One region of the uncultured Acetobacterium sp. genome, then DNA from elsewhere that is predicted to be linked to it. Evidence: a T-box and tRNA genes for the amino acid it is inferred to sense, from the RefSeq annotation. Region 1 holds a T-box; the other holds one or more tRNA genes.

Region 1 (7,791 bases):
TGTCGCGGATTCTAAGCGCTAAATCGCCGCCTTCGGCTTCTTTATCGCCAATCACCAGCATATAGGGAATTTTTTGCATTTGTGCTTCGCGGATGCGGTAACCCAGCTTTTCACCGCGGTCATCGACCGAAGCCCGGACTCCAATTGCGGTAAGTTGTGCTTCAATCCCGTTAGCAAAATCATGGTGGGCATCGGCAACCGGAATAATTACGACCTGAACCGGAGCCAGCCAAACCGGGAATTTTCCGGCAAAGTGCTCAATTAAGATCCCGAAGAACCGTTCGATACTGCCCAGTATTGTTCGATGTACAATCACCGGGCGGTGCTTTTCACCATCGGAACCAATGTAGTTCAGGTCAAAGCGTTCCGGCATCTGGAAGTCCAGCTGAATGGTGCCGCATTGCCAGGTACGACCGAGGCTGTCTTCCAGATGGAAGTCAATTTTAGGTCCATAAAATGCCCCGTCACCTGGGTTTAATCGATAGTCGATGTTCTTTTTCTCGAGCGCATTTCTTAGCGCTTCGGTTGCTATTTCCCAAACCTCGTCAGACCCAATCGCTTTTTCTGGTTTGGTTGACAGTTCAACCTTGTAGTTAAAGCCAAACACCCTATAAATGTCATCAGCCAGATCAATGACCTTAATGACTTCCGCTTCTATTTGATCCGGGGTCATAAAGATATGGGCATCATCCTGGGTAAAGTTTCGCACCCGCATCAGTCCATGCAAAGCACCATGCAGTTCATGCCGATGCACCAGACCCAGTTCCGCCATCTTTAGTGGCAGGTCGCGATAGGAATGACCCTTGCGTTTATAAACCAGCATGCCGCCGGGGCAGTTCATCGGTTTAACGGCATAAGAAGCCTCATCAATTTCAGTGAAATACATGTTTTCCTGATAATGATCCCAATGACCCGAACGTTTCCAGAGATCGGCATTTAAGATAATTGGGGTCTTAATTTCCTGGTAACCGCGAAGCTGATGGATCTGTCGCCAGAAATTTTCCAGTTCATTTCTGATTATCATTCCCTTGGGATGGAAAAAAGGAAAGCCTGGTCCTTCTTCCTGGAGTGAGAAAAGATCCAGTTCTTTTCCCAACTTCCGGTGATCACGTTTTTTGGCTTCTTCCAGACGGGTTAAATAGGCTTCCAATTCACTTTTTTTGGGGAAGGTGATCCCGTAGATCCGTTGCAGCATTTTATTTTTTTCATCACCGCGCCAATAGGCACCGGCCAGACTTAAGAGCTTAATCGCCTTAATGCCACTAAGATTTTGGATATGGGGACCCGCGCAAAGATCCGAGAATTCACCCTGGCTATAAAAACTGATGACCGCGTCTTCCGGTAGATTTGCGATCAGTTCGGCTTTGTAAATCTCTCCTTCAGCATTTACCTTTGCCAGGGCATCGTTTCGGCTTAGTTCATAGCGGGTAATTTCAAGCCCTTCTTTTACAATTTTTGCCATTTCCTTTTCAATTTTTTCCATGATTTCTGGCGTGATAATCACATCGACATCAATATCATAGTAAAAACCATTTTCAATCGCCGGGCCAATCGCTAGCTTTGCCTGCGGATAGAGTCGTTTTACCGCCTGAGCCAGCAGATGCGAACCAGTATGCCAGAAGGAATGCTTGCCGCCCTGATCTTCAAATTTTAATAGATTGAGGGTGGCATCTTCACTAATCGCCTGACGGACATCGACAAGCTGACCATTTAGTTCCCCCGCCATGGTATTTTTGGCTAAACCGGGGCTGATATCAGTGGCAACTTCAAGCACCGTGATTCCGGGTTCATAAGTCTTTATGGATCCGTCTTTTAACGTAATAGTAATCATAATTTTCTCCTTTTAATTTTTTATTATGAAAGCAACTTAATTTCCAGCGATTTAGGGTATTGACACCCCCTGTGCCGACCAATTGCCGGTAGGGGTTATCCGAATGTCGACCGCCTCAATCGCTATCGTATTGCGTTTTGCTTCATGAAAACATTTATTTTTAAAACAAAAAAGCCCCTTTGTCAAACAAAGGGACGTATAAACGCGGTTCCACCCAATTTGATCCACCTTCGTGAATCCACTTAAGTTCTGAATAACGGTCAGCTCCGTAAAACCCTAATCAAAAGCAGCTGCATGCAGCATGCCAATCTTTCAGGTTTCGACTCCAAGGTGGTTTTTGGTTATCTCTGGGTTAGGCAATTACAGCCAAGTTGCCTACTCTCTGAATCCGGTGGATAACTTACTCGTCCTTATCAGCGTCTTTTTTCTATTTTAATTGTCTTTTAGTATAACCTTTATCTAAAAAAGAATCAATACTTTTTCGTATAATTAATTTTCTTATTATTTTTCAAATCATTTTTTTGAATCAGTTTATGTTTGAATCCATTTATCCAATTTACTGATGATTTGAACTGATAATTTCAATTGATAATTTCAAAGCCGCCTTCATAAAACACCATCAACCCCTGCCCATCGTGTGACAAAGCAGCTTGTCCGGAAAGTTGGCTCAGAAAGGCCGTCGAAAAATATTGAAATTTGACCTGTGTATAGATTTTTTTGGGTGCCAGATTAACAAAGCGAGCCAGGTATTTTTTTATATTTTGCGGTTCTTTTAAAAATTCAAAGATCCATTCCTTTGCCGGACTGGTGTCAGCCATACCGATTGGCAGTCTGAGATTGCCCTGAGCAAGACAATCAAATTTTATCCAGTCGCCGATCAGCTGGCTCTTTTCGTGACCAGCAAAAAAATCGGACAGGATTAAATAGAGTTGTTCCTTTGATTTTCCCAGATCATAATAACCGCAGCTCTCCCAATAAATCGAAAAGGCTTCAAAAAAATCAAAGGGGGTGGGATAAATTTGCGCAGTGAAAATAAAAGCCAGGCTATCTTTAAATGCGCCGCTATTGAAGTAACGATCGACCAACACTTCAATTTGCCTCAATTGATACAGTTCTTTAGCACTGATGTACTTATTTGAAATGATTTCATAAGGCGCAAAGCTGGCATACTGATAGTCATGGAGGTCTGCTTGACTGCGAATACGGGTCCCTTTGAGACATTTCAAAAAGCCCAGTTGCAGCATATCCGGGCGGAGCGCAATCACCTGATTAAAGGATGATTTAAAAAGTTCATAGCTTTCGTGGGGCAAGCCCGCAATCAAATCCAGATGAATATGGATATTGTCTTGGTCAAGCAGTTTTTTGACATGTTCTTCGGTTCGGCTGACACTGATTTTTCGACCAATCGCCGTGAGCGTATCCGGCGACGTGCTTTGAACGCCAATTTCAAACTGGATTAGTCCTGGTGGTGCCGTCTTTAGCAAGTCGATCATTTCATCATCGATCCGATCGCCGGTCATTTCAAAATGAAAATTAGTATCACCGCCGCCTTTAATCAAATGTTTAAATATTGCTTTGGCACGAGCCAGGTCACAGTTAAAAGTCCGATCGACCAGTTTCACCTGCTTGACACCCGCCCCGATAAAGAAATCCAGTTCGCTAAGAACCCGATCAAGATCGAGTAGCTTTAAGCCCGGCTTGGTCGAAGAAAGACAATAGGAACAAGCAAAGGGACAACCCCGGATCGTTTCATAATATATGATCTTATTTTTTAGACGATCCAGATCGACATTAGCATAGGGAAAAACCAATTGATTTAAGGGGGCGGGTTCAGCATCGGGGTTTTCGATGATTTCGCCAGCCAAATTGCGATAACAAAGACCCGGCACCTGAAAAAATTTTTGCAGATTGTCACCACTCTTAAGCAAAGCTTTTAGTTTATCTTCCGCTTCGCCCTGAATAATAAAATCGCAAAAGCGGTGTTCTTTCATTAATCCCAGGCCATCAAAACTAACCTCTGGCCCCCCCCAAAATAATCTGCAGCTGCGGTCTGGCTTTTTTGAGCACTTCAGCAAGCTTAAGAACCATCTCAATATTCCAGATATAACAGGAAAAACCAATCCGCCTGGCATCGGTATCGAGGAGCAACTTGATGATCCGGTGGAGCGGGTCATTAATCGAGACTTCCACAATTTCGACATCAAAATCCGCTAGTTGTGCCTTCAGTGAACGCACCGCCAGATTGGTATGGATATATTTTGCATTAATTGCGACTAAAACAAGATCTTTCACAAGAGCCTCCAAGCTTATCAGGTGGCATAGGTCGAAAACTGTTCATCATTTCCCGGAAGTTTATTCTTAGCCAGAAATGAGATGAACACTTCCTACTGCGCTATACATTGAATCGGAAAAAGGTAACATCGCCATCTTTCATGACATAATCTTTTCCTTCAACCCGGGTAACACCGCTTTCTTTGGCTTTCACTTCCGAACCAGCCGCTATTAATTGTTCAAAGCCGGTAATCTCAGCGCGAATAAAACCACGCTCAATATCGCTATGGATCTTGCCGGCGGCCTGGGGCGCCTTCGTGCCTTCGGTAACCGTCCAGGCACGTACTTCCTGGGGACCAGCGGTTAAGAAGGTGATTAGACCCAATAATTTATAGCCGCAACGGATAACTTGATCCAGTCCCGATTCGGCCAATCCCATATCGGATAAGAATTCTGCTTTTTCAACATCATCAAACTGAGCAATCTCTTCTTCAATTTTTGCCGATATCTTAATAATATCCTTGTGACTACCCGAGTGATTTTCTCTAACAGTCGCTTTGAGGCGGGTTACCATTTCATTATCTTCATGGAGATCATCCTCGGAAACATTGGCGATATAAAGCACCGGTTTAATCGAGATCAACTGAATGGTTTGAATAAATTCCCATTCTTCAGCAGAAAAATCGTCATCATTGGGCATTTTACCAAGCTCAAGAATTTCCCGCAGCCGCATTGCCACGTCAATGTTTGCTTTTTCTTGAGGATTCGTTTTGGCCAGTTTCTTATTTTTCTCAATCCGTCGATCGAGCATTTCAATATCCGCAAAAATCAGTTCCAGATTAATGGTTTCCAGGTCATCGATGGGATCGATTTTCCCCTCCACATGAACGACGTTATCATCTTCAAAACAACGAACGACATGAACAATCGCATCGACTTCGCGAATATGCGAAAGAAACTTGTTACCCAACCCTTCGCCTTTGCTGGCCCCGCGTACCAGACCGGCAATATCGACAAATTCAATGGTTGTCGGAATGACTTTTTTTGAGTTGTGCATTTTCTCCAAGACCGCCAGCCGCGGATCTGGTACCGTAACAACTCCAATATTGGGGTCTATCGTGCAAAATGGATAATTAGCCGACTCTGCGCCAGCCTTCGTCAATGCATTAAAAATGGTGCTTTTCCCGACGTTGGGTAAGCCAACGATTCCTATTTTCATAGTTACCTCTTTCTAATTTTCATTCAATTTTTCTTTTTTAATTTCATATCACTAAAATTATTTTTGTTTAGTAAAAGCAAACTGCTGTCTGGCAAAAATTAATCCTGGCATGTAAAAAGGTGGGTTTTCCTGTCCCGAAGGATCAAGAAGTGCCACCATTATAATTGAGTAAGTAGATTCACTTGATGCCGATCAGCTTGTCATCTGCCACATCCCCCGCTTCTTAAAATTCACGGGGCTACAAATGACCATCAAGCAGATTTTTAGACTTTGCCTAGCGCGTAACTGGGCTGTTTTTCCAAAGCTTTTCGAGGTTGTACAACTGACGCTCTTCGGTATGGAAAATATGGACAATCACATCATAGTAATCGAGTAAGATCCACCGGCCTTCTCTTTGACCCTCGATGTTTTTGGGGAATATTTCCAATTCTTTCGCTTCATATTCGACATTGTCAGCAATCGCTTTTACCTGACGTTCAGAGTTCCCGCTGGCGATCACAAAATAGTTGGCAATGGTGGTCATTTCGGTTACGTTAATCACTTCAATCTCATCACCATTTTTTGCCTCAATCCACGCTTCTATTTTTTTTGCAAATTCTTCTGGATTAATAAAAATCACTTCCTTTCTTTGATAAATTTTTTATGCTATTTTTTTATGCTATTTTTTTTACTAAGTTTTTTGCAGTAAGTTTTTTTGTTTTATAATTAAATCATTTCGTGCTTCAATCGTATTTTGGTGCAGTAGCGCCTCCGTTTCGGCGACATGACAGATGCAGTTGGTTAGTGCCATAATGGTGGCGCGATCCAAATCACTTTCGGCCATCTGTCGAATCGCATCGACGCCTGGAAAACAACGATCTTTTTCAATATAGTCAGCCAGATAAATGATCTTATCGAGGGTGGTCATATTTTTAGACCCGGTCGTATGACAATCAATCGCCTTTAGAATCGCCGGATCTTTAATCCCATAGCGTTGGCTGGCAAGCACCGCAGCGACTGGTCCGTGCAGCAATTGCGGATCATTTTGACAGACAGAATCAATGTTGATGTGGTGCTTTTTCGCGTAATCAAGCTGTTGCTGACCGGATAAATGTTTGGCACAATCATGAAGTAGTGCCGCTAACCTGGCCTGCTCGTGATCGCATCCGAAGCGATCAGCCAGCTGATGGGCGACTTCAACGACGTTTTGGGTGTGCCTAAACCGTTTCGGGCTTAGCACCCTTCTTAGATCATCCTCAATCTCAGTCCAATTCATCGCTATCCCCACTGGAGTATGCTGGCAAATAGAGACCGTGTTCATGAATGTAAGCTTCCACCGTTTCAGGGAGCAGATAGCGAATTGAATAACCATTTTTGACGCGCGACCGGATATCAGAAGAAGCGATGTCCATTTCGGTGGCGTACAGCTTAAAAATAGAAGCACCATAAATTTCCTGCAGCTCTTTAATCCGCATATCCAAGCGATCATGACTATAGCCCGGCCGGAAGGTGGTGATAAACTTGACCAACTTTAATAGTTCCGGGGCACCCTTCCATAAGGTGATTTCAAACATTAAATCAGCCCCGGCGATGAAATAAAAATCACAATCGGGATAGATTTCTTTAATGCTATTGATCGTATCAATGGTATAAGTGACGCCATTTTGATCAATTTCATGGGTTAAAATTTCAAAGTTGTGATTGCCGGCAATCGCCAGCTCAACCATTTTTAGCCGGTGTTTTCTGGCAATTTCATCCTGTGACAATTTAAATGGGTTATTCCCGGTGGGTATAAACAACACCATATCCAATTCGTATTGATCGCGAGCCGACTCCGCCAGCAGCAGGTGACCCGTATGGATGGGATTAAAACTTCCTCCCAGAAGACCGATTTTTTTCTTCATCTCAAACCTTTACTTATTATGAATTAGTGAATTTTCGTGATGGACTCAGTGCTTTTTTCTTGACCCGCTTAAGGGGTTTCTGATTTTTAGTCGGCACCTCAATTTTGGTTTTCAATAAATTCTTTTTATAGAGGATAAATTTATTGCCGATGGTGCAGACAATATCAGATTTTGTAGCCGCAGCTAATTCCCGCGCCACATTATCGACATCTTCTAGTGAATTATTCTGAACCTTTCCCTTGATCAGTTCCCGGGCAATGATGGCGTCCCTGGTCTGGACGATGACTTGCGGGGTGATGCCATCCTTGCCGACAAAAATGATATCAGGAATATCCATGGCAAGCTTTTTTAAATAACTTCTTTGTTTACTTGTTAACATTTTTTCTCTACTTTCTACGACGCTATTATAACATATAATAAAGCGGGAAATCTATTTAAAATACTCAAATTCGATCTCTTCTAACTGAACCACATCTTCATCTTGGATGCCCATTTTTTCGAGCTCTTCAAAGACGCCCTTATCTTTTAGAACCCGTTGAAAGAAGCCAATCGAATCCAAATCTTCAAAGTTTACCGAAGTAATCAGC
Region 2 (7,791 bases), on a different contig from region 1:
TAATACTAGAGATGTTTCAGACTTGTTCTTCCTTTCCGGTAAGATAATGGTTGATCGCCTCCAAATAATGGAGGAGGATATTATGAAAGGGATAAATCCGCAGATTCTGGTCAAAATCCCGATAGGGAATCGACTTACGGCCATCATGCTGCTGGGCATTGTCCCAATAGTTTTTTAAGATGCTAAATGGCAAGAGGAAGGTTTCGTCACAGAATTTAAAATGGACAATCAGGAAGGATAGCCCCTCCTGTTTTTCGAAAGCCTCCATAAATTCCATCTGATGGTGGTGGATATTGGCAATCGGCAAACGCTTCTGATTGGTTTCCTTGGCATCAAAGCAGACCGGAATACCCTGGATATTGCCCAGATAATCAACGGTGCTTTTTTCTTCAAAATAAGCCAACTTGATGGTTCCCTTGCCCGGATCCAACTCCACCGGTTTAATTGCCGTGGGAATTTTTTGAACCACCGCCAGACCCTGCTCCAGATAAATCTTATTGGTAGTATTTAAGTTTTCTTCGAGCTGACTGCCCCGCAGCCCGCGGCTGTTCCAGTACCCCATGCTTATTTCTCTGCTAGAAAGGGATCTTTGAAGCCAAAGCGTTTCAAGGCTTTTTCAAAAACCGGGGGAACTGGGGCAGTAAAGGTTTTTTTCATATCCGTTAGGGTGTACTGGGCACTGTGCAGTAGCTGGCTGCTCAGCCCGGATTCCTCGTATAAGCGGCTGTTAATGGGACGGCTGCCATATTTGGGGTCGCCAACAATCGGTAAACCGACAGCTGCAAGCTGTACCCGAATCTGGTGAGAGCGACCGGTTTTTAAGATGATTTTGAGTAAGGCAAAGTCGCCATGGCTTTCTAGCGTTTGATAGTTCAGAACCGCTTTTTTATCGGTGGGGGCGGTCTGTTGTTCCGAAAAGGTGACGGTGTTTTTATCCCCGTCCTTTTTTAAATAACCGACGATTTCGTCTGCAGCTTTGGGTTTGCCGGAAACGATCGTAAAGTAGATCTTTTCGGTTTGGTCTTCACGGATGGCTTTATTGACATCCTGCAAGGTCTTATAATTTTTGGGAACCAGGATGATCCCGGTGGTGTTTTTATCTAACCGGTTGGCACAGGCTGGAGTAAAGGTCAGATTCGTTTTCGGGTCATAGTCGCCCTTTTTAATCAGATACTCAACAGCGTAATCAATCAACGAGATTTCCTTGGTTTTATCTGGCTGGGTCAGCACCTCGGCCGGTTTATTAAGCACCAGCAGGTCGCTGTTTTCATAAATAATATCGAGGATGGTACTATTTTTATCGAGCTTTTTTTTGGTTGCATCGGTTCGGAAACTGGCAATGGTTTCTTCCGAAAAATAAATCGAAATGACGTCACCGGCTGTGACAGCAGTGGAGGGTTCCGATTTTTGACCGTTAAGTTTAATTCTCTTTTTTCGCAGCATCTTTTGGAGAAAGCCCGTCGATGCCTGGGGCATGAGTTTTTTCAGAAAGCGATCCAGTCTTTGGTTGCTTTCATTTTCGGTAATCACAATTGTTTTCATTTATAGTCCTTAAGTCAATTTTTTTATTATTATACCATGGAAGCCAGGTAAATAAATTAAGTTTTGGTAGCCAGTAAAAGAATAATTTAACCAATCCCACAGGTTGAATTCTCAGGGGTATCATAGCAGCCGTTATGGCGGTGTCCATTCATATAAAAAGAGCATGACCGCAAGTAACCGAAGTTACTTTGCGACATGCCCTAAAACGGAGAAACGCATTAAGGATAATAAAAATTATCGTTTGTGGCTGCAATCCAGAACATTCTTAATTTTATGGGCAACCATCGCTTTAATCGCAGAACGTCCCGGTCCCAGATATTGACGGGGGTCAAACCAGCCGGGATTTTCAACAAAAACCTGACGGATCGAGGCGGTCATGGCTAAACGCAGATCGGTGTCAATATTAATTTTACAAACCCCAGATTTCGCAGCTTTTCGCAGCATATCCTCAGGAACGCCCTGGGCACCAGGGATTTGTCCGCCAAATTGATTGCAAAGATCGACAAACTCTTTGGGAACAGAGGAGGCACCATGCAACACCAATGGGAAACCGGGAAGCAGGTCGGAAATCGTATAAAGTCGTTCAAAATCGAGACGGGGTTCGCCTTTGAATTTGAAAGCGCCATGACTGGTACCAATTGTGATGGCCAAAGAATCACAGCCGGTTTGTTTGACAAACTCAACCGCTTCAGCGGGATCGGTATAGGTTGCGTTAGGGGTATCGACATTCACATCATCTTCAATCCCAGCCAGTTTACCCAGCTCGGCTTCAACCACAACGCCGTGATCATGGGCATATTCAACAACTCTTTTCGTTAAGGCAATATTCTCAGCAAAGGGATGTTTTGAACCATCAACCATCACCGATGTAAAACCACTGTCGACGCAGGTTTTGCAAATCTCAAAATCATCACCATGATCTAAATGGAGGCAAATATCCAAGCCGGTAACTTCGATAGCGGCTTCAACTAATTTTCTGATATAGACTGGATGGGCATATTTTCTGGCACCTGCCGATACTTGTAAAATAAGGGGAGCCTGTTCTTCAGCCGCGGCCTCAACAATTCCCTGGATAATCTCCATATTATTGACATTAAAAGCTCCGACAGCATAGCCACCTTCATAAGCTTTTTTGAACATCTCAGTTGATGTTACTAATCCCATTTTCCAAAACCTCCTAAGTGTTATAATTATTTAATCTGTTGTTTGTGCAACATCGATAATTTAGTCACTACGTTAGTATACTCTCTTTTGGGTGAATACTCAAGCAATCCGCTTAAAATTGCCTGTTTTAAATACTTTTTTCGAGATAGAAATTAAAGCAAGATAAAAAGCTAAGTTCTGCCAGAAACAAAGTTGGAAATGATTGGTCAGATTCATGGAGTCAAATTAAAAATAGAAAGAGGCAAACTAAAAATAGCTGCCTCTTATGAGAATGATCTGTGTTTAACGCTGTTTAATAAAGCTAGGAAGAATTTTTAACAAACCAACGAGCATAATTGTGTACAATGGAATCAGGAAGATATTCGAGATGATTCGGGCAGGCAGTAATACGGCAATCGCCTGTCCATAAAGAATACTTAAAAACCAAGTATTTAACAAAATTGATGTGACCAATTGTGAAACGCTGACGATAAAGAGAATATGATCGCTGCGATATTCACTATCAAGATTGGATTTCTTTACAACAATAATGGGGAAGACCGCAAATGTGATCATTAAAGCAATAAAGAGGACAAAGAAAACCATGCTCAGTGGTTCTCCAGCATAATAAATGGTGCCATTGTCAAAACCAAATGTCCCGGATACAACCAAAATAGTTGCGGCCAGAACAATGAATACCAGGTTAAACCATTCCAGATGTTTGATTTCTTTTTTTCTTAACATCATAAAAAGTAAACCCGGAATTAAACCGGTGAGTCCATTGGCCAAGGTAAACCCAATAAAGAAAGGTCCGCCGGGCTTAATTGCAAAGCACAGGATGTCGGAAATAAAACCAACCGCAAATCCTGCCAAGGGTCCAAACAAGATACCGCTTAACATGATCGGTAAAGCCGTGATGTTTAACCGTAACGAAGGGAAACCGCCAAGAGGAATATAAACCTCAAATAGAATCTTCAGCACGATGCTGATGGCAATCAGCAGGCCACAATTGACCACGAGCCGGGTTCTGGTGGAACCACTAATAAAAGCATTACTTTTCATAAAACCTCCTTGATTTTAAAGTAATGCTTCCGCAACCTACAATCTGCATTGTAACAGCGGAAGCGACAAGATACCGCAATGGTCACATTTCGTTTAAAGGCAACTTCCCATCCTTTAACACTTTACGCATCTTGTCTACTCTGGTATGAAATTGACATCATTTTAACACGCAGTAAAGGTTTTCACAAGGATAAAAAATCATCGTTATTTTTTAATCAAAGTAGTTGTTTATGAAATTTTGGGTATATAAAAGTATCAGTTATACAAATTTAACAAGAAATAAAGTAAACGGAGGGTAATAAATGAAAAAGTTATGGAAATGCGGTGATTGTGGTTATAAAATGGAAGGCGTAGAAGCCCCTGAGAATTGCCCGAAATGTGGAGCACCGCGGGAGCAATTTATAGCACTGAATGAAGAAGATGCAAAAAAAGTTTATGATGCTTATGTTACTAACGATATCCACTTGGAAGTGATTGGATTGGCAGAAAAGATCATTCATTTGTCAAGAGAAGGTGCAAAAATAAATCTTGACCCAGCCTGTGTCCATGTTTTCCAAAAAGCTGAAGCAGATTGTTACGTCATCAAAGAAATGTGCAAAGCTGAAATAGCCACTCATATTACAAAAGGAAAATGGTAAAAAAATATTGAAGTGGAGTGAGAGTTTGTGTTATGATAGTTCAGTAAGTTTACTGCTGGCGTGGCACAGATGGTAGCGCAACTGATTCGTAATCAGTAGGTCGGGGGTTCGATTCCCCCCGCTAGCTCCAGTAAGAATATAATATTTTGTTAAAAGAATGGCTTTAATTAGCGGTTCTTTTTTTATTTTTTGTTTTTTAGTCTCCACCTAAAGTATGACCGAATGTGAAAAGTTGAAAAAGTCTGGCTATTTCTGGCTATTTTACCCCTATTTTTTGTCGTACTTTTTTCTCCCTGACTCGATATAATCAGATGATTATTTGCGAGCTTCAAAATATCGAAAAAAGTATTCGCAAAATCTTTGGGCACTCAAAGAAAGGGGTGTATTTTTTTTTGTTAAGATATGGATTTGCGGTATGTTTGGACATCGATATTGTTGCACAATAATATCTTCTGAAATAGGGAGTGCTTTATTCATTCCGAGGATAAAAGGACTGACTCCTAGACCAGATTGAACACATTGCATGGTTACATTAATGTCAGTAGAACAAACGACTATGTTTGGAACAAAATTAGCTTCGGCACAATCATTAACCACGGTATAGTAATTGGTGGAGCCACATAAGACAAGTTTGGTATCTCGGAAGTCTTCAACAGTAATGAAGCTTTTTTTTGCAAGAACATGGTTTTTGGGGACATAGACAATAGAATTAAGGGTATAGAATGGAGAAACATTAAATTGTTCACTATCAACCGATTTTACAGCAAAAAAAACATCAGCAGTACCATCAGAAAGCTGGGCTTGACAAATAGTCTCACGGTGTTCACCAAAACTGAGATCAACATTGGGATATTCTTCAATAAAACGTAAAAATGGCGATAACGTTAAAAGGGGAAGACAACCAAGCTCTAATACAACGTTTACAGTGCCATGGATTAAGCTATTATTCAAGTTTATGGAGTCGGTTACCTTTTGATATTCGCTTAAAATATTTTCTGCATGTTCCCAAAGTAGTTTTCCCTCAACCGTAGGAGTAACACCGCGATTGCTACGTCTAAATAGTTTTACACCAAGTTCACTCTCCATTCGTTTGATCATTCGACTCAATCCTTGCTGAGAAATATATAAGTTCTCAGCTGCAACAGAAACGTTATTGTCCTTACATAGTCGCACAAAGAATTCAAGGCTTTTGATATCCAAAATTAAGCTCCTATTCAAAAAAGTAGTAGGGGAAAAGTAGTATTGACTTATTCAAAATGAAACGTAAATTAATATATGATTAGAATGTCAATTAAAACTATTTAAAGTAGCTAGAATCATATTATTCCCGCCCCAGTGAGGCTTCGGAAGAAAATAATGTAATGTTTGCCCGAAGTTTGATTTTTGCAGCAAAGCAACTGCTCCTTTGAGCACTCGCTTTGTATTAATGGCTCCTACAGACGCAACAGTTCTTTTAAAATCAACGAGCCAACCACTGCATTTACCGGATTATTGGGTCGAGATCCTTTGGTATCAATGTATAACACCGAAAACCGTTCCTCGTTGATCGCCGGGAAAATGAGTTCTGACAAGCCGTTTACTCAGGTACTCAAAAAAATTTCTTTGTCCGTTTATCCACCTGTAGAAAGCGATCATCCAATGTGAGTTGTTGTTCTTTGTTGGTCTTAAATAACATCGTTCTATAGACTCCACTGCTTTTGATTTTGCATCTATTTTACCAGAAGTCAAATCTCAGTTGGAGAGAATTATCAATGTGGTGAAAAATATTTTTGACACCCTAATCATATATTCTAAAATAATCATCGCGAAATAGAAAAGGTCTTTATATTCCAAGAATCAAAGGAATTTATTGTTTCATCTTATCAAATTGAGAACAGGCTGTCAATTTTGATATTTTTTTTACAATCTTTAAAGTTAATTGTAATGGGTTACAATTAACTGTTGTTGTACTCGGTTTTCATAAGATGCTATACTGAAATTGTGGAAAGATTAAGGGAAAATCTTATTTACCTAAGCTGCTTAATTTGAAGATGTTCCACATTAGGATTTGTTAAAAGGTCGAGAGGTTATTTTACACTCTGGCTAATTTAAAATAAAAGGAGAAAAAGATGTTAGTATTAAACGGTAAAGAAATTAACAGAGATTCCTTAGCAAAAATGATGGATGGTTCATTACTTAATCCATTTGCAACAACCCAGGAGATTGATGAATTAGTAAAGACTTCCTTGGATTATAACACAAATTCTGTTTGTGTAAATCCAAACTATCTTGAAAGAGTTGCAAAACAATTAAAAGGTACCGATGTTAAGGCGTGTGTTGTTATTGACTACCCCTTTGGAACCGGATCAATTGAGGACAAAGTAAACCAGACAAAAGTGGCCATTGAGCATGGTGTAGAAATTGTTGATTTTGTGATTGATTACGGTCATTTGAAAAGTGGCAATAAGGATCATTTATTAGAAGAAGTTAAAGCTTGTGTTGCAGCAGCAAATGGTCTTGAAACAAGATTTATCATTGAAGTATGCTATTTAACGCCTGAAGAAATAGTAGCCGCTTGTGAGTGTGTTATTGAAGGTGGCGGGGATTTTGTAAAAACTTCAACAGGTCGATTTGGCGGCCCTGATATGGAAATCATAGACCTCCTAGTAAAAACCTGTAAAGGTCGCTGTAAATTAAAAGTTGCTGGAACAGGTCAGTTCTGGACTACGAATATTGCATTAATGTGTATTGCAGCCGGTGTAGATATTATTGGCACACGTTCGGCTAAAAAAATTGTTGATGAGTCGGAAATTTTTGAAAGATTTGCTAAAAACATCGAAATTAAATAATCATCTAGATGGTTAAGAAATGCAATTTTTCAATTTGAAATGACAGTGACAGAAATTTCTGACTTCGATATCTACGATATTGTGACTGCAATTGCTTTTAAAGCTCCTATTGGATCAAAAGGAACTGTTTTTTATCTTGGCTGGCTGGTGTAAATTGCCCCAATTATAATGATGAAGCTCGTGGTGCGTTGGTAGGGACGACATTAGGCACAACAAAAGCTGAGATTTTAAGAGCTGCCATGAAAGAAATCTGTTTTGAAATGAAAGAAATGCTAGCGGATTTAAAAGATGCTGGTTTTGCAGAATTTAAAATACTTCGTATCACTGGTGGAGCAGCGCAATCAAAGCTATGAAATCAAATGCAGGCTGATACTTAAGATTGCAGAGTGGAAACAGCGGATGCACCAGAAGCGACAGCACTTGGTGCAGCGAAAATTGGAGCGGTTGGCGTTGGCGTATTCAGCAATCTTCATTAAGAAGAACATATGGTACATGTGAAGGATATCTGTGAACCAATTCCAGGAAATGTAGCACGGTATAATGAAGTGTACAAAATGCTTATAGCTTGCTATAAGGGA

What was found. The T-box of region 1 lies ahead of thrS (threonine--tRNA ligase). A T-box ahead of a tRNA ligase gene usually reads a tRNA of that ligase, here a tRNA-Thr.
Region 2: it encodes a tRNA-Thr, which carries the amino acid that the T-box ahead of thrS (threonine--tRNA ligase) is inferred to sense. The anticodon was not compared.

The regions. Positions count from the first base shown of each region.
Region 1 is NZ_CAKMJU010000026.1:15,946-23,736, forward strand. Features, by position in the region: gene thrS (threonine--tRNA ligase) at 1-1,831, opposite strand, end outside; T-box leader at 2,019-2,257, opposite strand; gene QZ998_RS04210 (DUF4080 domain-containing protein) at 2,413-3,822, opposite strand; gene QZ998_RS04215 (cobalamin B12-binding domain-containing protein) at 3,842-4,123, opposite strand; gene ychF (redox-regulated ATPase YchF) at 4,224-5,321, opposite strand; gene rsfS (ribosome silencing factor) at 5,596-5,940, opposite strand; gene yqeK (bis(5'-nucleosyl)-tetraphosphatase (symmetrical) YqeK) at 5,992-6,576, opposite strand; gene nadD (nicotinate-nucleotide adenylyltransferase) at 6,563-7,204, opposite strand; gene QZ998_RS04240 (YhbY family RNA-binding protein) at 7,221-7,583, opposite strand; gene obgE (GTPase ObgE) at 7,635-7,791, opposite strand, start outside.
Region 2 is NZ_CAKMJU010000115.1:13,543-21,333, reverse strand. Features, by position in the region: gene QZ998_RS14445 (Holliday junction resolvase RecU) at 17-562, opposite strand; gene QZ998_RS14440 (RluA family pseudouridine synthase) at 565-1,542, opposite strand; gene fba (class II fructose-1,6-bisphosphate aldolase) at 1,777-2,706, opposite strand; gene QZ998_RS14430 (folate family ECF transporter S component) at 2,989-3,747, opposite strand; THF riboswitch at 3,800-3,892, opposite strand; gene QZ998_RS14425 (rubredoxin-like domain-containing protein) at 4,050-4,385, shown strand; tRNA gene QZ998_RS14420 (tRNA-Thr) at 4,440-4,515, shown strand; gene QZ998_RS14415 (LysR family transcriptional regulator) at 4,701-5,585, opposite strand; gene QZ998_RS14410 (hypothetical protein) at 5,819-5,956, opposite strand; gene deoC (deoxyribose-phosphate aldolase) at 6,494-7,213, shown strand; gene QZ998_RS14400 (FGGY-family carbohydrate kinase) at 7,402-7,566, shown strand.